DNA from 2 places in the Streptomyces sp. NPDC007896 genome. Region 1 is predicted to be linked to the other one. Evidence: riboswitches for the same ligand, from Rfam matches in the RefSeq annotation. Region 1 holds a riboswitch; the other holds the start of a gene.
The links. Region 1 has a riboswitch for glycine ahead of gcvT (glycine cleavage system aminomethyltransferase GcvT). Riboswitches for the same ligand answer to the same signal wherever they lie in the genome.
Positions count from the first base shown of each region.

Region 2: it holds a riboswitch for glycine, as region 1 does, so the genes downstream of both, gcvP (aminomethyl-transferring glycine dehydrogenase) here and gcvT (glycine cleavage system aminomethyltransferase GcvT) in region 1, are expected to answer to the same signal.

Region 1 is NZ_JBIBKX010000010.1:353,368-367,637, reverse strand. It holds gene glyA (serine hydroxymethyltransferase) at 1-589, opposite strand, end outside; gene gcvH (glycine cleavage system protein GcvH) at 603-980, opposite strand; gene gcvT (glycine cleavage system aminomethyltransferase GcvT) at 1,109-2,227, opposite strand; glycine riboswitch at 2,374-2,474, opposite strand; gene ACFZDJ_RS31255 (AAA family ATPase) at 2,643-3,323, shown strand; gene ACFZDJ_RS31250 (enhanced serine sensitivity protein SseB) at 3,454-4,257, shown strand; gene ACFZDJ_RS31245 (enhanced serine sensitivity protein SseB C-terminal domain-containing protein) at 4,482-5,282, shown strand; gene ACFZDJ_RS31240 (ABC transporter permease) at 5,626-6,633, shown strand; gene ACFZDJ_RS31235 (ABC transporter substrate-binding protein) at 6,703-8,502, shown strand; gene ACFZDJ_RS31230 (ABC transporter permease) at 8,614-9,612, shown strand; gene ACFZDJ_RS31225 (ABC transporter ATP-binding protein) at 9,609-10,703, shown strand; gene ACFZDJ_RS31220 (dipeptide ABC transporter ATP-binding protein) at 10,727-12,079, shown strand; gene ACFZDJ_RS31215 (hypothetical protein) at 12,160-12,681, opposite strand; gene ACFZDJ_RS31210 (M1 family aminopeptidase) at 13,029-14,270, shown strand, end outside.
Region 2 is NZ_JBIBKX010000003.1:9,907-24,176, reverse strand. It holds gene ACFZDJ_RS11275 (EamA family transporter) at 1-389, opposite strand, end outside; gene ACFZDJ_RS11270 (Clp protease N-terminal domain-containing protein) at 436-1,065, opposite strand; gene ACFZDJ_RS11265 (SRPBCC family protein) at 1,388-1,816, shown strand; gene ACFZDJ_RS11260 (helix-turn-helix transcriptional regulator) at 1,918-2,571, opposite strand; gene ACFZDJ_RS11255 (PhzF family phenazine biosynthesis isomerase) at 2,747-3,562, shown strand; gene ACFZDJ_RS11250 (CPBP family intramembrane glutamic endopeptidase) at 3,703-4,503, opposite strand; gene ACFZDJ_RS11245 (substrate-binding domain-containing protein) at 4,702-6,471, shown strand; gene ACFZDJ_RS11240 (glutamate-cysteine ligase family protein) at 6,658-8,178, opposite strand; gene ACFZDJ_RS11235 (hypothetical protein) at 8,716-9,300, shown strand; gene ACFZDJ_RS11230 (DUF5999 family protein) at 9,692-9,898, shown strand; gene gcvP (aminomethyl-transferring glycine dehydrogenase) at 9,998-12,883, opposite strand; glycine riboswitch at 13,064-13,159, opposite strand; gene ACFZDJ_RS11220 (PRC-barrel domain-containing protein) at 13,274-13,645, shown strand; gene ACFZDJ_RS11215 (DNA polymerase IV) at 13,737-14,270, opposite strand, start outside.

The DNA of each region.
Region 1 (14,270 bases):
ACGCGCCGACCTCGTCGGCGATGCGGCGGAACTCGGCGAAGTCCAGCTGGCGCGGGTACGCCGACCAGCCCGCCACGATCAGCTTCGGCCTGGACTCCTTGGCGAGGCGCTCGACCTCGGCCATGTCGACCTGACCGGTCTCGTCGTTCACGTGGTACGCGACCACGTTGTACAGCTTGCCGGAGAAGTTGATCTTCATGCCGTGGGTCAGGTGCCCGCCGTGCGCGAGGTTCAGACCCATGATCGTGTCGCCCGGCTTCAGCAGCGCGAACATCGCCGCCGCGTTGGCCTGGGCGCCCGAGTGGGGCTGTACGTTCGCGTGCTCGGCGCCGAAGAGCGCCTTGACGCGGTCGATGGCGATCTGCTCGACCACGTCGACGTGCTCGCAGCCGCCGTAGTAGCGGCGGCCCGGGTAGCCCTCGGCGTACTTGTTGGTGAGGACCGAGCCCTGGGCCTCCATGACCGCGACCGGAGCGAAGTTCTCCGAGGCGATCATCTCCAGGGTGGACTGCTGGCGGTGCAGCTCGGCGTCGACGGCGGCGGCGACGTCCGGGTCCAGCTCGTGCAGGGGCGTGTTCAGAAGCGACATCAGTCAGAAGTCCTTAAGAGCCGGAGAACTCGGTGTACTCGTCGGCGGAGAGCAGGTCGGCCGGCTCGTCCGTGACGCGTACCTTGAACAGCCAGCCACCCTCGAAGGGGGCGGAGTTCACCAGCGACGGGTCGTCCACCACGTCCTGGTTGGCCTCCACGACCTCGCCGGTGACCGGCGCGTACAGGTCGCTGACGGACTTGGTCGACTCCAGTTCGCCGCAGGTCTCGCCCGCGGTCACCGTGTCACCGACCTCCGGAAGCTGGGCGTAGACGACATCGCCGAGCGCGTTGGCCGCGAACTCGGTGATGCCGACCGTCGAGACGCCGTCCTCGGCGACCGACAGCCACTCGTGCTCCTTGCTGTAGCGCAGCTGCTGGGGGTTGCTCATGGCCTGAATTCTCCTGTACGCGGGGGAGTGCGGATGAACGGGATGACCGAGTGGTCCTGGGATACGAGACGTGACACAGCGGCGTGCGTCACGTGGGCGCGCTGAACGGGGCCCTTTCGGCCCCGAAGCTACTTCTGGCGCTTGTAGAACGGCAGCGCCACGACCTCGTACGGCTCATGGCTGCCCCGGATGTCCACGCCGACCCCGGCCGTGCCCGGCGCGGCGTGTGCGGCGTCGACGTACGCCATCGCGATCGGCTTGCCCAGCGTCGGGGAGGGCGCGCCGGAGGTGACCTCGCCGATCACCTTGCCGTCGGCGACGACCGAGAACCCGGCGCGCGGTACGCGACGGCCCTCGGCGACAAGCCCGACGAGCACCCGCGGGGGGTTCTCCTCGGCGCGGGCGGCGGCCTCCTGGAGCGCGGCACGCCCCACGAAGTCCCCCTCCTTCTCGAACTTCACGACCCGCCCGAGCCCCGCGTCGAAGGGGGTGAGCGAGGTGGTCAGCTCATGCCCGTACAGCGGCATGCCCGCCTCCAGGCGCAGCGTGTCGCGGCAGGACAGGCCGCAGGGGACGAGCCCGACGGGCGCGCCCGCGTCCGTCAGCGCCTGCCACAGCTTCTCGGCGTCGGACGGGGCCACGAACAGCTCGAAGCCGTCCTCGCCCGTGTAGCCCGTGCGGGCGATCAGCGCCGGGACGCCCGCGACGGTGCCCGGCAGGCCCGCGTAGTACTTCAGCCCGTCCAGGTCGGCGTCGGTCAGCGACTTGAGGATGCCGGGGGACTCGGGGCCCTGCACGGCGATCAGCGCGTACGCGTCCCGGTCGTCGCGCACGAGGGCGTCGAAGCCGGCGGCGCGCTCGGTCAGCGCGTCCAGCACCACCTGGGCGTTGGAGGCGTTCGCGACGACCATGTACTCGTGCTCGGCCAGCCGGTAGACGATCAGGTCGTCCAGGATGCCGCCGTCCTCCTGGCAGATCATCGTGTAGCGGGCGCGGCCGACGCCGACGGAGGCGATGTTGCCGACCAGCGCGTGGTTCAGCAGGGCGGCGGCCCCCGGCCCGGTGACCGTGATCTCGCCCATGTGCGACAGGTCGAAGAGACCGGCCCGGGTGCGTACGGCGAGGTGCTCGTCGCGTTCGGAGCCGTAGCGCAGGGGCATGTCCCAGCCCGCGAAGTCGGTCATCGTCGCGCCGAGCGAGCGATGCAGGGCATCGAGCGCGGTGAGACGGGGTGCGTTACTGCTCATCGGTGGGGCTCCCAAGGCATGACGGCGAGGTCGTTCCTCCCCATCTGTCATCGGAACCTGAGAGGTTCATCACGACCCCGCGAACGGAGGTCCTGACTTGCACCTTGGGTGGAGCCACTGGAGAGCGGCCCGCTTTTCAGATGTGCCTCGCCCGCGCGGTAACGGGGCCTGAGAGATTCAAGGGAGGGACTTGCTCCTTCGGCGCCCGGGTACCCGAAGGTTCCCGGAACTCTCCCGCGCGGATTCAAGCGGCCGGTATGCAGTTGGCGGGCACATCATCGCACGCGCCGCCCGATCACGGCAGTCCGCATCTGTAACCGGCCTGTGGCAGTCCGCGTACGGAAACGAGAGACACCGCGCATTACCTTCTCTTTACACTCGACGGGGATGGGACTCCACACCCAAGGGGAGGACGATCACGGTGAACAGGACCACGGCGTACGCCACGACCTCGGGCCTCGCGCTGCCCGAGCAGCCCGGCGCCCCGGCCGGGACCCGGGAGGCGTGCGGGGCACTGCCGACGGCCGTCGTCCGCGACCTCAGAGCGCGCGCGGGACACTCTCCGCACGGTCTGCACTTCGGAGCGGCCGACGTCGTCGTGGTCACCGGGTTGCCGGGCAGCGGCAAGTCGACCCTGATGCGCCGCGCCGTCGAGGGTCCGCGCATCGACTCCCAGGACGCCAGGGACCGCTGGGACGAGCGGGCGGCCGGCCGGCTGCCGTACGCCGTCTACCGGCCCCTCGTCCGCCTCGCGCACTACGCGGGCCTGCGCCGCGCCCTGCGCTCCGGCGTCGGGGTCGTCGTGCACGACTGCGGTACGCAGGCCTGGGTGCGCCGCTGGCTCGCCCGCGAGGCCCAGCGCCGCGGCGGCACCCTCCACCTGCTGTTGCTCGACGTCACGCCCGGCACGGCGCTGGAGGGCCAGCGCGAGCGCGGCCGGGGCGTCTCGAGGTACGCGTTCGCCCGTCACCGGGGCGCGGTCGCCCGACTGCTGCGCTCCGTCGAGCGGGGCGACCTGCCGGAGGGCTGCGGCTCGGCGGTGCTCCTCGACCGGGACGCGGCGGATGTACTGCGCAGGATCGGCTTCGGTGACTGAGAAACGGCCGCGAGTGGCCGGGAGCAGTCGAGGGCGGCCGAGAGCGGTAGGGAAGTCGTACAGGCCCACTAATCTTTCCAGCCAGAACACCAGAACAGTGGTTCACCGCAGGCGGTAGACAGGTAGACAGATGGACATCCCCGACTTCCCAGACTTCTCGGCACCGGCGTACCCGCAACCCGGCTCACACCCCCACTCGCACGGCGGCTGGCCGGGCAACGAACTGGAGGAGGTGCTCTCCGCGTCCCTCGGAGTGCCCTCGGCCGGCGGCCGCATCGTCGAGGTCCTCGGCCGCAGCTTCGTCTGGGTGCCGCTGCCCAACGGCGGCGGACCGCACGCGGGATCCCTCGACCTGCCCACCCTGGAGATCGACGGCCAGGCGTACGTGCCGGTCTTCAGCTCCGAGGAGCAGTTCCGCCAGGTCGCCGGCAGCCATCTGTCGTACACGATCGCGCCCGCGGTCGAGTTCGCCCGCGGGCTGCCTCCGCAGGTCGGCATCGCGATCAACCCGGACGGGGTGGTCGGTGTGCCGCTGCCGCCCCTCGCGGTCGCCGAGCTGTGCCGGGCCGGGCGCACCCCGCTGGACGGGCCCACGAGCGGGGGCCGGGTGAAGCTCTACGAGCCCGACTGGCAGGACGATCCGGTGGACTTCTTCGCCGCCGCCTCGGCCGAGTTCGCGGCGACGGGAGTCGTACGGACCGCCCGCCGCTGTCTGGCCAGCATCGAGGGCGACGACCCGGTCATGTTCGTCGGGGTCGAACTCTCCGTGTGGGAGGGAGACCTCCGCGCCCTCCCCATGGACGCCCTCTCCCGGGCCCTCTCCCGCGTCGCGGTCAGGTGGCCGGTGAACCTGGTCCTCCTGGACGTCGCCCAGGACCCGGTGGGCGACTGGATGCGAGCCCAGGTACGGCCCTTCTATCAGCAGACCCAGTAGAAGCGCCCCGAAAGGGGCGCGAGGCTGTGACCATGGTGCGGCTCCGCCGCGGGGGCGCGCCCAGCCACGATCAACCCGCAGCCTCCAGACCACAACGGGCCCCGAGCTCCCAACGGCTCCCCCAGCGGAGCGCATTCGCCGCTTAAGCTGGTTTCATGGCTCGGCCGGGGTTCGGCCGAGGGGTTGGTCGACGTCATGATTTCTTCGCGAAGGGGCGGTTGAAGGTGAGCGCGTCGGGCACGGCCGCGGCCGGTCAGGTCGAGCACATGCTGCGCCAGGTGACGCCCGGGCGTTACGACGCCTACGAGGCGCTCCTTCGCGCGCTCGCGACCCCGTCGTCCGGCCAGGTGTGGATGCTGCTCTGGCACGGCCAGGGCGGCTCCCCGGACGCCCAGTACGGGAACATGGAGGTGGACGGCTTCGGCTACGCGCCGTGCGTCACCTCCGCCCAGGAACTCTCGGCCAGCGGCTGGAACCGGTCGTACGAGGTCGTCGACGGCCTCGACGTGGCCCGCACCCTCTACCCCGACCACTTCGGGCTCTGGCTCAATCCGCACGCCCCGGGCGGCGGGGTCGGCATCCCATGGCTGGATCTGCGCAGAATCGCGGCGGGTCTGGAGCGCCAGCCCGCCGGTCCGCTGCGCCTGTCCGAACCCGGCATCGAGATCCCGCAGTTCTACGCCCTGCTCACCCAGAACGCACATCGCACCACCGCCGTGCGTTCGCTGCGCCGCGCCTGGGTGCAGCCGGCGCTCGGGGCGCCGTATCTGGCCATCGGGCTCGACGTCTACGACACCTCGCCGCCCGCCGTCGACTCGGTGCGGGCGATGATGCAGCAGTCCATCGGCGCGGTTCCGGACGGGCTGCCCGTGTCGACCGTCGCGATGTCGGACGAGTACGACCCGGTGGCGATGTGGCTGCGCGCCAACGCGCGGCCGTTCTACGACCGCGAGGCCCACGCGGCCCCCGCCCAGGCTCCGATGGCGGGTGGGTACGGCTATCCACCGGCACCCGGCGGATACTGATCCGACGTTCGGCGAACCGTGAAGGATCAGCACGGGTCCTTCACCGCGGCTCTGCATTTCTTCGCGCGTAGATGGCGATGGATCGTCCGGGTAACGCCCGTATTCACCCCCGGCGTCCCAACTGCCCCGTGTCCGACCCCCGTTACCCGCCGTCCGGATAACGGAACCCCCCTGACAGCATCACGTTTACGCATCCATTCACCTTCAAGTCTGGCTACAGATCGCCGAGGCGTTGAAGACTCCCGCTCCAGGGGGTTTAGCCCCTGTGTACGACGGACTGATCACGCCGCTACAAGCGGCACGTGTGGGCCGGCTACCGCCGGTTGAGAGGGGTCCCTGCCAGATGACGGCACCATTGCACGAGCCGACCGCGGAAGCGGCCCCGAGTGCGGCCGAAGAAGCGGCGGCTGCCGCCGCCGGTGAGAAGGTCGTGCAGGGACGTTCCCTGGGCCGGATCGCCTGGGAGCGGCTGAAGAGGGACAAGCTCGCCCTGACCGGCGGCATCGTCGTGCTCGTCCTCATCGTGGTCGCCCTGCTCGCGCCAGTGATCACCCACCTGCTCGGTCAGGACCCGGACACCTTCAACGAGAAGCTGATCGACCCTCTGTTCGGTACTCCCACGGGGTCATTGGGCGGCATCAGCGGCGACCACCTGCTGGGCGTCGAGCCCGTCAACGGCCGCGACATCCTCGCCCGCATCCTCTACGGTGCCCGCGTCTCGCTCCTGGTGGGCTTCCTCTCCGCCGTCGTAGCGGTCGTCCTCGGCACCGTGCTCGGCATCCTGGCGGGCTTCTTCGGAGGCTGGGTGGACTCGCTCATCAGCCGCGTGATGGACGGCCTGCTGGCCTTCCCGCAACTCCTGTTCACGATCGCCCTGGTCTCGGTGATGCCGAACAACATGCTGGGCCTGTCCGGCTCCAACGTGCGGGTGTTCGTGATGATCCTGGTCATCGGCTTCTTCGGCTGGCCCTACATCGGACGCGTGGTGCGCGGCCAGACGCTCTCGATGCGTGAGCGCGAGTACGTCGAGGCCGCGCGATCGCTGGGCGCCGGGCGCTTCTACATCCTGTTCAAGGAACTGCTGCCCAACCTGGTCGCACCGATCATCGTCTACACGACGATGATGATCCCCACGAACATCCTCACCGAGGCGGCACTCAGCTTCCTGGGTGTGGGCGTCAAGCCGCCCACGTCGTCCTGGGGACAGATGCTGTCGAGCGCGATCGACTACTACGAGTCCGACCCCATGTACATGGTGGTCCCTGGTGTGGCGATCTTCATCACCGTCCTTGCCTTCAACCTCTTCGGCGACGGCGTGCGGGACGCGCTGGACCCGAAGGCCTCCCGCTGAACTGCCACACCCCAAGCGTCCCGTGGCACCAACACGGGGTCTCTCATCAAATCCGGAGGATCCGAGATCGTGACTACCCAACGCACCTCAGGGCGGCGTAAGCAGGCGCTTGCCGCCGCTGCTGCGGTCGCCGCACTGCTGACCACGGCGGCGTGCGGCGGCGGAGGCAGCGGCGACAACAACGGTTCGAAGACCGGCGCCGCCGGCTTCGACGCCGCCAACAACAAGGTCGCCCAGGCCTCCCTGGTCAAGAAGGGCGGCACGCTGCGGTTCGGCGGTGCCCAGGACGCCGACTCGTGGGACACCACGCGTGGCTACTACGGCTTCATGTGGGACTTCGCGCGCTACTACAGCCGCCAGCTGGTCACGGGCAAGACGGAGCCGGGCAAGGCCGGCGCCGAGCTCACCCCGGACCTCGCCACGGGTCTCGCGAAGGTCACGGACGACGGCAAGACGTACACGTACACCCTGCGTGACGGCGTCACGTGGGAGGACGGCAAGGCGATCACGTCCAAGGACGTGAAGTACGGCATCGAGCGCGTGTGGGCGCAGGACGTGCTGTCCGGCGGTCCGACGTACCTCAAGGACTTCCTGGACCCCAAGGGCGAGTACAAGGGTCCCTACAAGGACACGTCCAAGGACAAGCTGGGCCTGAAGGCCATCACCACGCCGGACGACAAGACGATCGTCTTCCACCTCCCCAAGGCCAACTCGGACTTCCAGGAGGTGCTGGGTCTGGTCTCGGCCTCCCCGGTCCGCCAGGACATGGACACCAAGTCCAAGTACGGCCTGAAGCCGTTCTCCTCCGGCCCGTACAAGTTCGAGTCCTACAGCCCCGGCAAGAGCCTGACGCTGGCGCGCAACACGAACTGGAAGCAGTCCTCGGACCCGATCCGCAAGGCGTACCCGGACAAGATCACCGTCCAGTTCTACTCGGACGCCAACCAGCTGGACCAGCGCCTGCTCAACGGTGACCTGGACCTGGACATCAACCAGACCGGCATGTCCCCGCAGGGCCGCACCACCGCCCTGAAGGAGCACAAGGCCAACCTGGACAACCCGATCTCGGGTTACATCCGGTACGCGGCCTTCCCGCAGAGCGTGAAGCCGTTCGACAACGTCGAGTGCCGCAAGGCCGTGATCCTCGGCGCGGACCACGTCTCGCTGCAGACCGCGCGCGGTGGCCCGATCGCCGGTGGTGACATCGGCACCAACATGCTCCCGCCGTCCGTCCCGGGCGCCGAGGGCCAGAAGTACGACCCGTACGGCATCTCCGGTGCCGACAAGAACGGCAACGTCGAGAAGGCCAAGGCGGCGCTGAAGGCGTGCGGCAAGCCGAACGGCTTCTCCACCACCATCGCGGTGCGCAACAACAAGCCGGTCGAGGTCGCCACGGCCCAGTCGCTCCAGGCGTCGCTGAAGAAGATCGGCATCAACGCCCAGATCGACCAGTACGACGGTTCGCAGACCACCGGCATCATCGGCAGCCCCTCGAACGTGCAGAAGAAGGGCTACGGCATCATCATCATGGGCTGGGGCCCGGACTTCCCGACCGTCCAGGGCTTCGGTCTGCCGCTGTGGGACAGCAAGTACATCGCGCCGAGCGGTAACAACAACTTCGCCCTGATCAACGACAAGACCATCGACGGTCTGTTCAACCAGTACGTCACCACGCTGGACGACGCGGGCAAGACCAAGATCTCGACCGAGATCAACCACAAGGTCATGGAGGGCGCGTACTACCTGCCCTTCACCTTCGAGAAGTTCATCAACTGGCGCAGCGACAACCTCGCGAACGTCTACACGACGGACAACTACAGCGGTACGTACGACTTCGTCAACCTCGGTCTGAAGAACCCGAAGAAGTAAACCGGCACACCCGCCGTACAGGCACGAAAGGCAGGTGAAGGCCGGCGCGGCGTGGTCGCGGGCCATCGGATGACCTCCGGTGGCCCGCGGCCCCGCGGCGGGCCGTAAGCTGTGCTCGCTTACCTCATCAGGCGGCTGTTCGCCGCCGCAGTGATGCTCGTGGTCATCGTCATGGTGGTCTTCGGCATCTTCTTCCTCGTCCCCAAGTGGGCGGGCGTCGACATCGCCTCGAGCTTCGTGGGCAAGCAGGCCGACCCGGCAGCCGTCGAGGCCGTACGGCAGAAGCTGGGCCTGAGCGACCCGATCTACTCCCAGGTCTGGGAGTTCTTCAAGGGCATCTTCGCCGGCCGCACCTACTCGGGCGGCGGCGACGTCACGCACTGCGCCGCGCCCTGCTTCGGCTACTCCTTCCGCAGCGAGCAGGCCGTCTGGCCGGTGCTCACCGACCGCTTCCCGGTGACCCTGGGGCTCGCGCTCGGTGCCGCCGTGCTGTGGCTGGTCTTCGGTGTCGCGGCCGGTGTGCTCTCCGCGCTCAAGCGGGGCAGCATCTGGGACCGCGGTGCGATGGTTGTCGCCCTCTCCGGTGTCTCCCTCCCCATCTACTTCACCGGCATGCTCAGCCTGGCGATCTTCACCTTCGGACTGCATTGGATCAACGCGCAGTACGTGCCGCTCGACCAGAGCGTCAGCGGCTGGTTCGGCGGCATGATCATGCCCTGGATCACCCTCGCCTTCCTGTACGCGGCGATGTACGCCCGGATCACCCGCGCCACCATGCTGGAGATCCTCGGCGAGGACTACATCCGCACGGCACGTGCCAAGGGCCTCAAGGAGCAGGTCGTCATCGGCAAGCACGCCATGCGCTCCACGATGACCCCCATCCTCACCATGCTGGGCATGGACCTCGGCGCCCTCATTGGCGGCGCCATCCTGACGGAGTCGACGTTCAACCTGCCCGGCCTCGGCCGCGCGGTGCTCGACGCCATCAAGAACCAGGACCTGCCCATCATCCTGGGTGTCACCCTGATCACTTCTCTCGCGGTGCTTCTCGCCAACCTCGTGGTGGACGTCCTGTACGCCGTGATCGACCCCCGAGTGAGGCTCTCATGACCGAACTCAGCAAGAGCGGAGCGGTGGCCGAGCCCGTCAAGGACTCGCCCGCGCCCTCCGCCTTCCTCGAAGTACGCGACCTGAAGGTGCACTTCCCGACCGACGACGGTCTGGTCAAGTCCGTCGACGGGCTCAGCTTCCAGCTGGAGAAGGGCAAGACCCTCGGGATCGTGGGCGAGTCCGGCTCCGGCAAGTCGGTGACCTCGCTCGGCATCATGGGCCTGCACACGGCCGGCCAGTACGGCAAGCGCAAGGCGCAGATCTCCGGCGAGATCTGGCTGAACGGCACCGAACTGCTGTCCGCCGACCAGGACTACGTACGCAAGCTGCGCGGCCGCGAGATGGCGATGATCTTCCAGGATCCGCTGTCCGCGCTGCACCCGTACTACACGATCGGTCAGCAGATCGTGGAGGCGTACCGCATCCACCACAACGTGGACAAGAAGACGGCGAAGCGCCGCGCGGTCGAGATGCTCGACCGCGTGGGCATCCCGCAGCCGGACAAGCGCGTCGACAGCTACCCGCACGAGTTCTCCGGCGGTATGCGCCAGCGCGCGATGATCGCGATGTCGCTGGTCAACAACCCCGAGCTGCTCATCGCGGACGAGCCGACGACCGCCCTGGACGTGACCGTCCAGGCGCAGATCCTCGACCTGATGCGGGACCTGCAGAAGGAGTTCGGCTCCGCGGTCATCATCATCACCCACGACCTGGGCGTCGTCGCGGAGCTCGCCGACGACATCCTGGTGATGTACGGCGGCCGTTGCATCGAGCGCGGTCCGGCCGAGAAGGTGTTCTACGAGCCCCGGCACCCCTACACCTGGGGGCTGCTCGGCTCGATGCCGCGCCTGGACCGTGAGCAGACCGAGCGCCTCATCCCCGTCAAGGGCTCCCCGCCCTCGCTGATCAACATCCCGTCCGGCTGCGCCTTCAACCCGCGCTGCCCGTACGCGGACGTTCCCAAGGACAACGTGACCCGCACGGTCCGCCCCGAGCTGACCGAGGTCGGCGGACGGCACTGGGCCGCCTGCCACATGACCCAGGAGCAGCGGGAACGCATCTGGACCGAAGAGATTGCGCCGAAGCTGTGAGCGAGAAAGCCAAGGACGCGGAAGTGACCATTCCCGCACAGGCACAGGACGAAGGCGGCGCCACCCTCACCAAGGACGCCGCCCCGGGTGACGTCCTGCTGAAGGTGACCGGGCTGCAGAAGCACTTCCCCATCCGCAAGGGCCTGCTGCAGCGTCAGGTCGGTGCCGTGCGCGCCGTCGACGGCCTCGACTTCGAGGTGCGCTCCGGGGAGACCCTGGGCGTCGTGGGCGAGTCCGGCTGCGGCAAGTCCACGATGGGCCGGCTCATCACGCGGCTGCTCGAACCGACCGCGGGCAAGGTCGAGTTCCAGGGCAAGGACATCACGCACCTCGGTGTGGGCGGTATGCGCCCGATGCGCCGTGACGTCCAGATGATCTTCCAGGACCCGTACTCGTCGCTGAACCCCCGGCACACGATCGGCACGATCGTCAGTGCCCCGTTCAAGCTGCAGGGCGTCACTCCCGAGGGCGGCGTCAAGAAGGAGGTCCAGCGACTGCTGTCGGTCGTCGGCCTCAACCCCGAGCACTACAACCGCTATCCGCACGAGTTCTCCGGCGGCCAGCGCCAGCGCATCGGCATCGCCCGCGCGCTCGCGCTCAACCCGAAGCTGGTCGTGGCGGACGAGCCGGTCTCGGCGCTCGACGTGTCGATCCAGGCGCAGGTCGTCAACCTTCTCGACGACCTGCAGCAGGAGCTCGGCCTCACGTACGTGATCATCGCGCACGACCTGTCGGTGGTCCGGCACGTCTCGGACCGGATCGCGGTGATGTACCTCGGCAAGATCGTGGAGCTCGCCGACCGCGACTCGCTCTACAAGGCGCCGATGCACCCGTACACCAAGGCGCTGATGTCCGCGGTGCCGATTCCGGACCCCAAGCGCCGGAACGTGAAGAGCGAGCGCATCCTGCTCAAGGGCGACGTGCCCTCGCCGATCTCGCCGCCGAGCGGCTGCCGCTTCCACACGCGGTGCTGGAAGGCCACGGAGATCTGCAAGACGACCGAGCCGCCGCTCCTGGAGCTGAAGCCCGGCCAGCAGGTCGCCTGCCACCACCCGGAGAACTTCGAGGACCAGGCGCCGCAGGACACGGTGCTGCTGTCCGCGGCGAAGGAGGCCGCGGCGCTCGTGGCCGACGAGGTGCTGGCGGAGTCGGCGGAGACGTCGGCTGCGGTGGCCGCGGAACTGGAATCCACGGAGGAGACTCCGGAGCCCGCCGCGGCGACGGCCACCGAGCCTGCCGAGGAGGCCGCCACCACCGAGGAGGCTGTCACCGAGGAGGCCGCCCCCGAGGAGGCCGCCCCCGAAGAGGCTTCCGAATCGGCCGCCGTCGGCGAATCGGACTCGTCGGAGGAGTCGGGAACCGACAGCCAGAAGTGAACAGGGCGGTGTGAATTCACCGAAACGTATGCCCCGGTAACCAGAGAAATGGTTACCGGGGCATTTGTTTTGAAGAATTGTCAGGAACTGGTTTCCCAGTAGTGCCAGCCGACCGAAGTCGCCGGAAGCTTGGCCGTACCCCTCGCGAGCGTCGTCACCGAACAGTTCGGGTTCGTGCGGTTCGATTCCCATCCGACCTTGAAGCCGTTGGAACCGTACTGCAGATTCCCGTATTTGTTGGAGTGGATGTTGTGCGAGTACGTGTGGCCGGTCGTGACCGCCACGGACTTGGTGATGCTGCCGCTCACCGAGGCCTTCGCCGAGGCGAACAGGTAGCTCGCGCTCACCTCCAGGGAGGTGGAGAGGCTGTACGTGATGGTGGACGCCCTGGTGACGGAGGCGGTGATGGTGCCGCCCGGGCCGTCCTTGAAGTACGCCCCCGAGGCGGGAATCCGATAGGACGAGTGCGAGGTGATCAGGACCCCGTAATCGACCGGGCACGACCTTTTCGGAGTGACGACCGCCGAGGCCGGCGCCGCACCCGCGACGAGCGGCATTACTCCGGCGACGACGAGTGTGGCCAGCTTGGTTCTCTTACGCATGAATTTCCCCCATGCAAGTGGTCCGGCCTCCGTTTCGGCGGAGCCCGTCAAGCTGGAATGAGCGTATGAAGTTGACCGAGACCGGTCAATCACATTCTGTGGAGTTGAGCAACAATTGAGCCTGCCGATCCGGGCGGTAAAGACTCGGGAATGCCAGGGTCTTCGTGCGGTCAAATGGCGGACTGTATCCGCCCGTCCGGGGGGACCGGAAGGCGGTCGTCAGGAGTCAACTGGCGGGTAGGGCATGACGATTGGGTAAAGTCATGAACATGCCCGGATGGAAGAGTGCAGAGTCTCGCGTGTCCAACTGATCGGGAACGATCGGAACACGTACGAAAGGGACGCTCATGGCACTCTCCCGTTCGGCACGTTTAGGGGCCCTCGCGACCGCGGCGGCCTCCTTCCTCGTCATCGCCGCCTCCTCCGCCCCGACCCCGGGCGCCGACGGCATCGGCGACTCCTACTTCCCTCAGCTCGGCAACGGCGGCTTCGACGCCCGCCACTACGACCTGAACGTGGCGTACAACCCGGACACCGACCGCCTGGACGGCCGTACGACGCTCACGGCCCGCGCCACCCAGTCCCTCTCCTCCTTCGACCTCGACCTCCAGAAACTGGAGGTCACGCGCGTCGAAGTGAACGGCAGACGCGCCGACTTCACCCGCGACGGCGACGAGATCCACATCACCCCGCACGGGGCGATCCGCAAGGGCGGGACCTTCACCGTCACCGTCACCTACGGCGGCGTTCCCGAAGCCCTCAACGGTCCCATCGTCTTCGGCTCCGACTACGGGTGGATGAAGACCGCCGACGGAGTCTTCGTCGCCTGTGAGCCCAACGCCGCCTCCACCTGGTTCCCCTCCAGCGACCACCCCTCCGACAAGGCCACCTACGACATCCGGATCAAGGCACCCAAGGGCCTGACGGGCGTCTCCAACGGGCGGCTGATATCGACGTACGACAAGGGCGACAGCACGTTCGCGCACTGGCGCGAGAGCAGGCCGATGGCGACCTACCTCGCGACCGCGACCATCGGGAAGTTCGACGTGAAGACGGGGACGACCCCGGCCGGGACGCCGATCTACGTGGCCATCGACCCGGTGCTCGCGGGCAGCAACAGCGTCGACGTGTACGCCGTGACGGCCGAGGCCACCGACTACTGGTCGCAGGTCTTCGGGCCCTACCCCTTCGAGGAGACCGGCGCGATCGTCGACGACATGCCGGAGGCGGGGTTCTCGCTGGAGGTGCAGTCGAAGCCCGCGTACTCCGCCGTGCGCTCGGAGTCGACCATCGTGCACGAGCTGGCCCACCAGTGGTTCGGCGACTCCGTGTCGGTGGAGCGCTGGAAGGACATCTGGCTGAACGAGGGCTTCGCGACCTACGCCCAGTGGCTGTGGTCCGAGCACAAGGGGATCCGCTCGGCGCACGACTCCTTCCTCGCCGGGTACAACGCGCGGCCCGCGGACTCCGCCTTCTGGGGGACCGTCGTCGCCGACCCGCAGCGCGACACCATGTTCGCCTCGGCGGTCTACCAGCGCGGCGCGATGACCCTCCAGATGCTGCGCGAGCGCATCGGCGACACCGCGTTC
Region 2 (14,270 bases), on a different contig from region 1:
GTCACGGGCCGGCGCTGCACAAACCGCACCCAGCCGAGCACGAGCGCCGGCGCGAGGTACTCGACGAGCAGTGCGACACCGACGGGGATACGGGAGATCGCGGCGAAGTAGCAGGCCTGGACGCCCGCCACGGCGAGCAGTCCGAACCCGACGAGCAGCGCGGGGCGCCGTCGTACGAGAGCGCGATGGCGCACGGCCAGGGGCAGCATCACCAGGGCGGCGCCCGCGACCCGCAGCCACACCACGTGGAGCGGGTCGAGTCCCGCCTCGATCAGCGGCTTCGCCGCGACACCCGATCCGCCGAAGGCGACCGCCGACGCGAGCGCGAGGCCCAGCCCGACGCCCTTCCCACGGTTGTCCTGACTGCCCTGAGAGGTATGCACCGCCACATGATGACAGGCGACGACATGAGCGTCACCCCCAATGACACCTGTCTCAACGCTTGGACCGGCAGCCCTGGTCGCCACCGCCGACGTACGTCTCGAAGTCGGGGCGGAACCCGCACGCGAACTCGTCCTCGATGTCGAAGGCGTTCTCGATGCGCAGAAGCAGCGTCTGGACGTCCACACCGGCCCGCCGCAGGACCTCGACGGCCCGCGACTGCGGATCGGTGACGATCGCGGCGAGCAGATCGAGACAGCGGGCCCGCTCGTCACCCCGCAGTTCGGCACGCTCGCACGCGCTCTCCATGGCACCGGCCGCCACCGGCGACCAGCCCGCTTCGGCCACGACCGGTGACCAGCCCGCGTCGGAGACGACCGGAACCGCCCCCGAGTCCTCGACGCCGCTCTGCCAGCGCAGTCCGTAGCCGATGCTGCGCTGCACGAGATAACCGAGCAGCCGGGCGACCTGCGGGGCGCCGTCGAAGACGGTGCGCACCTGGGGGTCGGCCTCAAGCAGTGAGTGCAGCAGATGGGCGGTGTCGATCTGCCGGTCGCCGTCCCGCAGCGCCCGCCTGCGCGCGCCGGAGACCACCGACGCCAGCTCGGCAGCGAGCCTGGCATCGAGTTCCGTGCGGTGGGAGCCGCTCTCGGCGGCCGGTTGCTGGGGGATACGCGGTGGCACAACCCCTACCCCATCAGTCCCGGCGACCCGGGTCATCCTCGGTGGGCAGCATCTTCACGTCCCACACAGGGTGGGCTTCCGCGGGTACGTTCTCCTCCTCACGGATGACTTCGCACCGTTTCTCCCTCAGGTTCTCCCTCAGGGCGCGCGCCGCCTTGCCTCACGCCCCGTGCGCAACCACGCCGCTTCGACGTGGGTTGACTTCAGGCCGACTTCACAATTCCTGACGGTTCATCAGTATTGAATGTTCCGAGGGCCCGGGCTACGTTCCGCGACACCGTAGCTGCGCCGGGCGCAGCGCCTGACACAAAGGGGTGGTCGCATGGCCGAAGTCAGCGCGGAAGCACGCGTCGAGGCGCCTGCCGAGAAGGTCTGGGCGCAGCTCACGGACTTCTCCTCGTACGGCGAGTGGAACTCGACCCACACCAACTTCCCCAAGGGCGGCCCCGCCTCACTCGAGGTCGGCGGCACCTTCCAGGAGAACATGAAGCTCATGGGCTTCCCGGCCGAGGTCGAGTGGACCATCGAGGAACTGGAGCCCGTCCGCACCCTGGCCATCCGCGGCAAGGGTCCGATGGCGGTGACCGTCGCCACCCGCTACACCCTGACCCCCGACGGCGACGCCACCTCGGTGCGGATCGACGGGGAGTTCACCGGCGCGGCCGTCTCGCTGATGGCGGGCAAGCTCAAGGACTCGGCGACGGCCGCCCTCAACGAATCGCTGCGCAAGCTGGCCGGACTGTTGACCTGAGTCCCGTACCTGCCCCGAGGCCCGCACCCAGCCCCCGTACATCGACAGGCGCCCCGCGGAAACACTTCCACGGGGCGCCGTCAGGTACCACAGCATGCCCGTCAGTCCTCGTCGGCGAGGATCAGGTACAGCTTCTTGCGGGCTTCGTTGATGACCGCCAGCGCCTTGTCGCGCTGGTCCTTGCTGCCGGTCTTCCAGACCTGGCCGAAGGCCTCCATGAGACCGAAGCCGGCCTGCCGGATCTCGTGCAGCGTCTCCCAGTCGACCCCGCGCCCGGCCTCTTCCCACGGCGCCTCGGGACCCGCCTCGGCCGCTGCGCGGCCTTCGTCGGTGAGCGAGAACAGCTTCTTGCCCCCCTCGGCCGCGCTGGTGATGAGGCCCTCGTCCTCCAGCAGCTGGAGGGTCGGGTAGACCGAACCCGGGCTGGGCTTCCATGCCCCGCCACTGCGCTCGGCGATCTCCTGGATCATCTCGTAGCCGTGCATGGGCCGGTCCTTGAGAAGGGCCAGGATCGACGCGCGTACGTCACCGCGCCGCGCCCTGCCGCCCGGACCGCCCCGGCCGCCGCGCCGGCCACCCCAGGGGCCCGGCCCGAAGCCGAACCCGGGGCTGCCGGGGCCACCGCCCGGACCACCCGGCCCGAAGGGCCCGAAAGCCCCACGCCGCCCTTCGAAGCGGCCGCGGTCACGCGGACCGGGCCCGCCGTGCCGGCCATGTCCACGTTCGAATCCAAATTCCTGTCCTTGGGGACGCATCGCCATCACTCCATTCACTCGTTGATCGGTCGCGATGCGTCAACGATATATCGGAATAGCTCGCCTGACAAGACCCGAGGATCCGGGCAGGTCAGGGGGCCGGACAGCCACAACCGGTCCAGATCCCCGGAATTGGCCTTGTCCCGCGGCCCGCTCGGGCCGCTAGCGTCGGGGCATGCGGATTCGAATCGTCGACGCCTTCACCGACCGTCCCTTCACGGGCAACCCGGCCGGGGTCCTCCTCCTCGACCACGACACCTTCCCCGAGGACAGCCGGCTCCAGAGCATCGCCCTGGAGGTCAACCACGCGGAGACGGCGTTCGCGCACCGCCTTCCCGAGGGCGGCGACGCCGACTGGGCGCTGCGCTGGTTCACCCCCGTCGCCGAGGTCGCGATGTGCGGGCACGCGACCCTCGCCACCGCACACGTCCTGCGCACCACGGGCGCCCACACGGGACCGGTGCGGTTCGCCACGCTCAGCGGCGTGCTCATCGCCACGCCCCACGAGGACGGTTCCCTGACGCTGGACTTCCCCACCGCTCCGCTCACCCCGGTCGAGGTCCCGGACGGCGTCGCCGAGGCCCTGGGCGCCGAGCCGCTCACGACCCTCGACACCGGCCCGAACACCGGCGACCTGCTGATCGAGGTCGCCGACGAGAAGACGGTCCGGGGACTCACCCCCGACCACAGGGCCCTCGCCCGGTACTCCGAGCGCGGCATCATCGCGACCGCCCGCGCCGAAGACCCCTCCCAGGGCTACGACTTCGTCTCGCGCTGCTTCTTCCCGAACATCGGCATCGACGAGGACCCGGTCACCGGCAGCGCCCACACCGCCCTCGCGCCCTACTGGTCCGAGCGCCTCGGCCGCCCCGGCCTCACCGGCCTGCAGGCCTCCCCGCGCTCCGGCCTCGTCCGCACCGAGCTGCGCGGCGACCGTACGCTGCTCACGGGCCACGCGGTCACGGTCATCGAGGGCGAGCTGCTCGCGTAGCGACGCGCGAAAGACGAAAGAGACGTACTAAGGCACACGAGGCGTACTAGGCGTACGAAAGAGACGCACGAAAAAGCCGTACAAAAAAAGGGGCGTACAAGACTGCCGTACGCCCCTTTCGGACCCGCTCACCCCGCTGCTCAGGCGGTCGGCAGCCAGCCCACCTTCCCCGCCAGCAGCGCGTATCCCACGAACGCCCCGATGTCGAGCAGCGAGTGCGCCACCACGAGCGGGCCGACCCGGCCCCACCGCCGGTACAGGTAGACGAAGACCACGCCCATCGCCATGTTCCCGATGAAACCGCCGATGCCCTGATAGAGGTGGTACGAGCCGCGCAGCACCGCGCTCGCCGCCAGCGCGGTCCCCGGCGTCCAGCCCAACTGCCCGAGCCGGCGCAGCAGGTACCCGACGACGATGACCTCCTCCAGTACGGCGTTCTGCACGGCCGACAGGATCAGTACCGGGTACTTCCACCACACGCCGGGCAGTGCTTCCGGCACCACGGTCAGGTTGGCGCCGAACCCCCGGGCCGCCAGATAGAAGGCGATGCCCGTGCTGCCGATCACCGCCGCGATCGCGGCCCCGCGCCCGAGGTCGGGCCAGGGCCGCGTGCGGTCGAACCCGATCACACGCAGTCCCTTGCCCTCCCTCATCAGGAAGTGCGCGACCAGTGCGACCGGGACCAGGGCCGACGCGATGCCGAACAACTGCCAGGCCAGATCCAGCCAGGGGCGACCCGGCGCGGCCGAGGCGTTGAGGGTGGCCGCCTGGTCCTTGAGGCCTCCCGGTTTGGTGACCGACCCGACAAAGCTGATCAGCGCGGACACTCCGCTCGCCCCGAGCGACAGGCCCAGGACGAGCAGTGTCTCGTCCCGGAAAATCCGTCGCGTCAGCCGCTCCTCGGGAAATGAATCGGCCACCGACCCCGCCTCCACCTGCACTCCCGCCTCCAGTTGAGTAATCCCGCCTCATCCCCATCTTCGCCCCGCTAGGGTCTCGAAAGAAGTTGCGAAGATCGTGTGCGACAGGCCGTCGGGGGGACGGACGCCGTACGGGCGTACCTCCCCTCGCCTTCTGCCTCACGGCTGTTTCTACGGCTTTCTCGCGACTCCGGCTCATTCAGGGAGGGCACCACCGTCATGGGACGTCACAGCTTGCCCGATGCGTACGGGGCGGGCGCGGCCGACCCCCGTCCACGCGCACGCCGCCGTACGGTGGCCATCGCGACGGTGCTGGTTCTCACGGTCGCCGCGGGCACGGCGGTCGCGGTCCGTGGTGGTCTGCTCTCCTTCGGCTCGTCCTGCCGGGACAACGCCGTACCCCTCAAGATCACCGCGTCCCCGGACATGGCGCCCGCCCTCAGGGCCGTCGCCGAACACGCCCGCGACCACAACATCACTTCCGACGGCCACTGCATCGCCGTCACCGTGACGGCCCGCGAGTCGTACAAGGTCGCCGACGCGCTGAGGTCGGGCGACAAGTCCGACGTCCAGGCGTGGGTGCCGGACTCCGCCCTGTGGGTGAGCCGGGTCACCGGTGAGAGCAACGCGACGCGGGTGACCGCGGCGGGCAGCGTCGCCTCCTCTCCGGTCGGCGTCGCGATGGTCCCGTCGGCCGCGAAGTCGCTGGGGTGGCCGGAGAAGACGTACACCTGGACCGAGTTGGCGGGCGCCTCGATGCAGGACGACCGGCTGAGGCTCGGTGCGGCCGACCCGGTGCACAGCGCGGCCGGCCTGCTCGCGCTGACCCAGCTCGGCACCGCCGCGGCCACCATCAAGGGAGGTGACGCCCAGGCGGCGGCCATGGCGAAGACACTCTCCCAGCGCACGTCCGACAGCGACAGCCAGGTTCTGGACACCCTCCCGCACGACTCCTCCGGCACCGAGCAGGGCAACCCGAACCGCAACCAGGCGCTGATCCTCTCCGAGCAGTCGGCGTTCGCGTACAACTCCTCGGCCGACAGAGGCGCCGGACTCGACCTCTTCTACCCCAAGGACGGGTCACCGCGGCTCGACTACCCGTTCACCCTGGTCGACGAGTCACGGCTGAACACCGACACGAGCCGTGCCGCGCTTCGGTTCATGACGCTGCTCGGCGAGTCGGACGGGCGGCGGATCCTGGAGCGGTACGGGTTCCGCACGGACGACGAGAAGGTCTCGCCCGCGCTGGTCACCAAGGCAGGCGGCCGCGCCCCGCAGCCGTTCGCCGGCGCACCGCTCGACCCCGCCCCGGCGAAAGCGGTCGACGAGGCACTCGGCACGTGGACGATCACGGTGCAGAGCGCCCGGATCACCACGGTCGTCGACGCCTCCGCGTCCATGGCGCAGCCGGTGCCGGGCACCGGCCAGTCCCGTATGGACGTCACCAGGGCGTCCCTGCTGCAGGCCCTCGCGACCTTCACCTCGCAGGACGAGATCGGGCTGTGGAAGTTCTCCACCCGCCTGGACGGCGACCGCGACTACCGAGTGCTGGTGCCCACGGAACGCCTGGGCGACCGCAAGGGCAACGGCACCCAGCGGGACAGGCTGTCGGCGGCGTTCAGCTCCCTGACTCCCGTGCCGAACGGCGCGACGGGCCTGTACGACACCACGCTCGCCGCGTACAGGGCGGCCACCTCCTCCTATGTCAAGGGGAAGTTCAACGCGCTGGTGCTGCTGACCGACGGCGTCAACCAGGACCCGGGAAGCATCTCGCGCTCCGCCCTCGTCACCCAACTGCAGAAGCTCACCGACCCGCGGCGCCCGGTGCCGCTCATCGCGATCGCCGTGGGCCCGGACGCCGACAAGGCGGAGGTCCAGGAGATCGCCAAGGCGACCGGCGGCTCCGGCCAGCAGGTCAACGACCCCACGCAGATCCACTCGGTGATCCTCAAGGCGATCGTGGCAGCGGGCAGCCAGAGCCAAGGCTGACACCCAAAAACCACCACCACAGCCCACCCTGCCCAGGGACAGAGGGACACTCCCGCGGGCCATCCCGGTCCAGGAGCCCCCACACAGGCCATCCGCCCCAGCCACACCCACTACAGACAGCGTGCGCCAGGGACACCGCCTCGGGGAGCTCATCCCCGCACCTCCACTACGACCAGCCCGCCCCGATCAGCCCAGCGGTACCGGCTCCGGCAGTCCCACCGGCCAGGTGTGCACGGGCTCACCGAGGTGCATCAACTCGCCGTAGCGCCGGGTGGTCGCGGCCAGCGCGGCATTCCTCCCGAGGCCCTTCTCCAGCGCCTGGTGGAAGGTGGCCGCCTGCCAGGTCGCCCCGTTGGCCCGCAACCGGCACCGGTCCTCGATCACCCCCAGGTAATAGTCCCGGTCGGCCGGCTCGACGCCCCACGCGTCCAGCCCCGCCGCGGCGAGCGGCAGCAGTTCGTCACGGACCAGGTGCACGGCCTCGACCTGCGCGGTGGTAGCCCCGTACCGTCCCCGCCGCGGCCACTCCAGACGCGCGTCGATGCCATGGCGGCAGGCCGCGTCGAAGTTGGCCGCCGCTGCCTCGAACGACAGCCGTGTCCACACGGGCCGCGCCTCCTCGGCGAGCGCGCGCACGACCCCGTAGTAGAACGCCGCGTTGGCGACGACATCGGTGACGGTGGGACCGGCGGGCAGCACCCGGTTCTCGACACGCAGGTGCGGGACTCCGTCGGCGACGTCGTACACGGGCCGGTTCCAGCGGTAGACCGTGCCGTTGTGCAGCACGAGTTCGGCGAGCCTGGGAATGCCTCCGGCGTCGAGGACCGCGAGCGGGTCCTCCTCGTCGCTGATGGGCAGCAGAGGCGGGAAGAAGCGCAGGTTCTCCTCGAAGAGGTCGTACGCCGAGGAGATCCACCGCTCGCCGAACCAGGTGCGCGGACGCACCCCCTGCGCCTGGAGCTCGGGCGGCCGGGTGTCGGTGGACTGCTGGAACAACGGCGGGCGCGACTCACGCCACAGCTCACGGCCGAACAGGAAGGGCGAGTTGGCACCGATCGCCACCTGCACGGCGGCAACGGCCTGCGCCGCGTTCCACACGTCCGCGAAGCGGGCCGGAGTGACCTGGAGGTGCAACTGCACGGAGGTGCAGGCGGCCTCGGGTGCGATGGACTTCGACGTACAGACGAGGCGCTCCACCCCGTCGATGTCGAGCACGAAGTCCTCGCCGCGGGCGGCCACGATCTGATCGTTGAGCAGGGTGTAGCGATCGACGTCCGACAGGTTCGAGGAGACCAGGTCGTCACGGTCGAGCGTCGGCAGAATCCCGATCATCATGATTCCCGCGTCGAGTTCGCCGGCCTTTCGATGGGCATATGCGAGTGAGGTGTGCAGCTCCTCGGCGAGCCGGTCGAATACCCGGCCGTCCAATCGATGTGGGGCTATGTTGACTTCCAGGTTGAACATGGCAAGTTCTGTTTGAAAGTCTCGGCTCGCAATCCTTTCGAGTACTTGCGCATTCATCATCCTGGGCATGCCGTCGGGCCCGGCGAGATTCAGTTCGATCTCCAGCCCCATGAGATTCTTCGGGCGATCGAACCGCTTCTCCTCCAGCAGCCGCGCCAGCCCCGTCAGACACTGCCGGAGCTTGCCTCGGTAGTGTCGGCGATCGGACAGGTCGTACGACCCTGCCACGACCTTCTCTCCCATCGAAGCATCCCTCCTCGAATGGGCAGACCGATCCTCCGGCCCCTGCCGTCCCGGAGGATGATGCCCAGGCAACACGATCGATAACGCCCTGCAGGGCCTCGCCGACCGCTACCCTGGTACCCGTTGTCCGGAGGCACATTCACGGGGCATGAACCAGGGCACAGTTTCAGCCTGACACGATCTCGTGAAAAACGCCGACGAGAATCGGCCGACCGCTCCGACAAAGCAATCCGAGGTCACCGACGGGCCCCGACGCGGAATCGGGATGAACCTCTCGTTTCATCGACCGAATATCGCCTTGCTCTTCATATTCAGGACAGCTAGATGAAACACCATCTGAACACGTGTCGTATAAACTCCGCAAACGAGGCGGAGAGTTGGCGCTCGCGGTCCTAGGTCCTGTCGTCGAGGTGACGTGCGGCAGGCGACATCCTGTCGGCAGATCCAGACCCCTCGCCCCTCCGACCCCGAGAGCTGACAGCGCCGTCCGCCCCCGCCCTCGCGCCACTGTGCCTGTCGAATGAGAGGCGACCCACCATGCCGCTGCATGTCCCCCCGGCTCCCTCGCCCGCCCTGCGCACCGTCCTCACGGCACTCGGTTCCCCCACCGCAGTCCGCGAGGCCCGCACCCCGTCCCTACGTATGGCCCAGGGACCCGTCACCCCCGAACTCCCGTTGCCCGTACACGTTCTGGACCGCATCACACCGGCCGGCGCCTCCACCACCCGGCTCGCCGGATGGCGCTTCCTGATCCGCTGCGGCGAGCGGTCGGTGGCCGCGGCCGACACCATGCTCACTCCCGACGGCTGGGCCTTCTCGCACTTCTTCGAAGGCCCCTACATCGCCTCCACCGAGCGCGCCCTGCGTCACGCCGAGAACATGGGCCAGCCGTACCAACCACGGCTGTTGTCCGTTCCCGAGCTCTACATGCTCACCCTCTGGCTGCACGGCGACTGCGCGGCGGACGGCGCCACCGGGCACCCGGCCGCCACCGATCTCCTGGTGCCGCTGGCGCCCGCGCCGCCCGGTATCGCCGCGCATCGCCCGCACCGCGTCGCCGAACTCCTCCCGGTCCTCACACACCGGCTCACCCCCGCCCCACTGCTCAGCTCGCCCGCGTAATCACCCACCCGGAGAAGCACACCGAGCGCATAGCCCCGTGCCCCGCCACCGTTGTCCCGGTCGCGGGGCACGTTGCCGCCCGAACCCGCCCGCTCGTTCGGGCCCCACAGCGCTCGTACGAGGGAGAACGCCCCTCCGCCCCGACCGGACTAGCCCCATCCGGCCACCGCGAACCCCCCGAAGGGACCGTGCAGTTGGACTGAACCGTCCGCACGGGTGACGCGTCTCCAACCTGTGAGGAGCGCTGCTGCGAAATCCCTGCGGATTGACGCCCGTAGGGCAACACTGGGTTCCAAACACACACCACCGGGGGGCGGCCATGAACACTTCAAGCCGCGGGAAAGACACCACAGCCACCACTCATCTCTCATCCCAGCGAAAGATCCCATCCATGTGCCAGCACCAGCCACCGTGTCCGACAGCCGAATCAGCCGACCGGGAGTCCGCCCGCCTCGTGGCGCACCACCCGGAGCAGGGATGGAGCCTGCTGTGCAACGGCGTTCTGCTCTTCGAGGACACCGGTGAGCTCCTGCCCGACGGCCAGATCATCGCCCCGCACCGCCCCCAGGGCAGCGAGCACGTGATGACGGCCGCCTGAGCCGCACAACCGGGTGGCGGTGACCGTCGCCCAGACATGGAGAGGGGCCGGCCCGGAGACGTGATCTCCGAACCGGCCCCGACGCGTATCCGAGGGTGACTACTCTTCGTAAGCGTCCAGCGGCGGGCAGGAACAGACCAGGTTCCGGTCGCCGTACGCCTGGTCGATGCGGCGCACCGGCGGCCAGTACTTGTCCGCGGCCGAGACGCCGGCCGGGAAGACGGCCTCCTCGCGGGTGTACGCGTGCTCCCACTCGCCGCCGAGTGCGGCGGCGGTGTGCGGCGCGTTCCGCAGCGGGTTGTCCTCGGCCGCCCAGACGCCCGAGCCGACCTTGTCGATCTCCGCACGAATGGCGATCATCGCCTCGCAGAACCGGTCGAGCTCGATCAGGTCCTCGGACTCGGTGGGCTCGATCATCAGCGTGCCGGCCACCGGGAAGGACATCGTCGGCGCGTGGAAGCCGTAGTCGATGAGCCGCTTGGCGATGTCGTCGACGCTGACACCGGTCGCCTTGGTCAGCGGACGCAGATCGATGATGCACTCGTGCGCGACCAGCCCGCCGGGGCCGGTGTAGAGCACCGGGAAGTGCGGCTCCAGGCGCTTGGCGATGTAGTTCGCGGACAGCACCGCCACCTGCGTGGCCCGCTTGAGTCCCTCACCGCCCATGAGACGGACGTACGCCCAGGAGATCGGCAGAATGCCCGCCGAGCCCCAGGGAGCGGCCGAGATCGGTCCCACGCCGGTCTCGGGACCGGCCGCGGGCTGCAGCGGGTGGTTCGGCAGGTACGGCGCCAGGTGCGCGCGTACGCCGACCGGGCCCACGCCCGGACCGCCACCGCCGTGCGGGATGCAGAACGTCTTGTGCAGGTTCAGGTGGGAGACGTCACCGCCGAAGTGGCCCGGCTTGGCGAGGCCCACCAGTGCGTTGAGGTTGGCACCGTCGACGTACACCTGCCCGCCCGCCTCGTGCACCTGCGCGCAGATGTCGGCGACGTGCTCCTCGAACACACCGTGCGTCGAGGGGTACGTGATCATCAGCACGGACAGCTCGTCGCGGTACTGCTCGATCTTCGCGCGCAGGTCCTCGACGTCGATCTCGCCGTCCTCGGCGGTCTTCACGACGACGACCTTCATGCCGGCCATCACGGCGCTCGCGGCGTTCGTGCCGTGCGCGGAGGACGGGATCAGGCAGACCGTGCGCTGGTCATCGCCGTTGGCCCGGTGGTAGCCGCGTACGGCCAGCAGCCCGGCCAGCTCGCCCTGGGAGCCCGCGTTCGGCTGGAGCGACACCTTGTCGTACCCGGTGACCTCGGCGAGCCGCTCCTCCAGCTCCTGGATGAGGGTGAGATAGCCCTGCGCCTGCTCGGCGGGCACGAAGGGGTGCAGCTGGCCGAACTCGGGCCAGGTGACCGGCTCCATCTCGGTGGTCGCGTTGAGCTTCATGGTGCAGGAGCCCAGCGGGATCATGCCGCGGTCGAGCGCGTAGTCACGGTCGGACAGCCTGCGCAGGTAGCGCAGCATCGCGGTCTCGGAGCGGTACTGGTGGAAGACCGGGTGCGTGAGGTAGTCGTCGGTGCGCAGCAGCGCCGCGGGCAGCGTGTCCTCGGCGCTGGCGTCCAGGGCCTCGATGTCACCGTCGACGCCGAACGCGGTCCACACGGCGCCCACCTGCTTGCGGGCGGTGGTCTCGTCGCAGGCGATCGACACGTGGTCGGCGTCGACGAGATGGAGGTTGACGCCTCCGCTGCGCGCGCCCGCCACGACCTCGGCGGCCCGGCCCGGCACCCGCGCGGTCAGCGTGTCGAAGTAGGCACCGTGCACGACCTCGACCCCGCCGGCCGTCAGGCCCGCGGCGAGGATCGTGGCGTACCGGTGCGTACGCCGCGCGATGGTCCGCAGGCCCTCGGGACCGTGGTAGACGGCGTACATGCCGGCCATCACCGCGAGCAGCACCTGCGCCGTACAGATGTTGCTGGTCGCCTTCTCGCGGCGGATGTGCTGCTCCCGCGTCTGCAGAGCGAGCCGGTACGCCTTGTGTCCGTCGGCGTCCACGGAGACGCCCACCAGCCGGCCGGGCAGGCTGCGCGCGAACTTCTCGCGCACCGCCATGTATCCGGCGTGCGGACCGCCGAAGCCCATCGGCACGCCGAAGCGCTGGGTCGTACCGATCGCGATGTCGGCGCCGAGCTCACCGGGCGAGGTGAGCAGCGTGAGGGCGAGCAGGTCGGCGGCGACCGTGACGACCGCGCCGAGCTCGTGCGCCTGCTCGATGACGGGCTTCAGGTCGCGTACGGCACCGGAGGCGCCCGGGTACTGGATCAGCACGCCATTGATCTCACGCCCGGCGATCTCGGCCGGGATGCCCTCGCCCAGGTCGGCGACGACGATCTCGACGCCGGTCGGCTCGGCGCGGGTCTCGATGACGGCGACGGTCTGCGGCAGGGTGTCCGCGTCGACCAGGAAGAGGCCCTTCTTGTTCTTGCCCATGCGTCGGGACAGCGCCATCGCCTCGGCGGCAGCGGTGCCCTCGTCGAGCAGCGAGGCGCCGGAGGTGGGCAGCCCGGTCAGCTCGGCGACGACGGTCTGGAAGTTCAGCAGCGCTTCGAGCCGCCCCTGGGAGATCTCCGGCTGGTACGGCGTGTACGCGGTGTACCAGGCCGGGTTCTCCATGACGTTGCGCAGGATCACCGGCGGCGTGAACGTGCCGTAGTAGCCGAGGCCGATCATCGAGTCGAGCACCTGGTTGCGGTCCGCGAGAGAGCGCAGCTCGGCCAGTACCTCGGCCTCGGTGCGCGCGCCCGGCAGCTCCAGCGCCTCGGCGTTCTTGATGACGTCCGGCACGGCGGCGGCCGTCAGCTCGTCGAGCGAGCCGTACCCGACCTGCGCGAGCATCTTGGCCCGTGCCTCGGGGTCGGGCCCGATGTGGCGCTGCTCGAAGGGGATTCCCTGTTCGAGCTCGGAGAGCGGAATGCGATGGGCGGTCATTGCGGAGGCCTCCTGGTCTGACACGACCTTCGAGGGGCACCACGGCGCGGGTACCCCGACGGCCTCCCCCTCTGTCATCTCAACCTGAGAGCTTCACCGGACCGCCCGCTCACTGCGACCCGGCTTTCACCGTCGGTGAGAGCGGAGGCCTTCGACACCCGCCCTGCTTTCCAGAGTGACCTCGTCCGTGCGGTACGTGTGCCTGAGAGATTCCGGGGAGGATTTGCTCCTTCGGCGCCTCCGATGATGTCTGGAGGACTCTCCCGCACGGGGTCAGCAGCCGCTTGCCAGCGTACCAGCGAGGACAACGCACGAGCTTTCGAGTGGCCACCTTCCCGAATGTGCTCTTTTGTAGTGCTTACGGATGAGTTGCTAGCGAGTGGAGGGACCGTGCAGACCGACATCGATCCGCGCAACCTGATCGGCCGCAAGGCGCTCGACCGCAACGGCGCCAAGATCGGCACGGTCGACGAGGTCTATCTCGACGACGCGACCGGCGTCCCGGAGTGGGCCGCCATACGGACGGGCCTGTTCAGCAGGGACGCCTTCGTCCCCCTGGAGCCCAGCGAAGTCGTCGAGGGCACCCTGCGTGTCCCCTTCGACCGCGCCCTGATCAAGGACGCCCCCGACTTCGGCGTGGGCCGCCACCTCTCCCCCGAACAGGAACTCCAGCTCTACCACCACTACGGCCTGGACGTGACACCCCCACCCCCGCCCCCGGACCGCGACTTCGGCCGTCTGGCGGGCACGGACGAAGGGTGACCTCTCGGCTTGCGCCCCGCTGGCGCGCCCCTCCAGGGGCGCGGGAAACTGCGCGACCAGCCACAGACAACCCGCGACTGCCGAACCGACCTCACCCCCCACGGCGATCGCACACGGCCCCCATCACCAACGGCAACGGATCCGCCAACTCCAACGCAACATCATCCGTACGAAACGTCCGCACACGCCCCGGCTCGGAGTAAGGCGTCTCGAACCGCACGGTGACCCTGCCGAGCCCACTCCCCTGCACCCACCCGTGCCCGAACTCCGCATGCCGCACGTCATGCCCCGCAGGCCACCGCCGCTCGGCAGGCGGCGCCTGCTCGGCAGCCGCTTCCTCCGCCCTCTCTTCGCCCGGATGCTCGAGCACCGCCGACTCCCCCGCGGCGGCCTCCGCCTCCGCTTGCGCCTGGGCCTGGGCCTGGGCGAACAGGTCCTCCTGCGTGTAGTCGGCGAGCCCCGAGACGCCGACCCCCAGCAGCCGCACGCCCCCGGTCGTGTCCACCGCCTCCAGAAGCCGCGCGGCGGCCTCTCGTACGACGCCGGGGTCGTCCGTCGGCCCCCGCAGCGTCTCGGACCGGGTCAGCGTCGAGAAGTCATACCTGCGCACCTTCAGCACGATGGT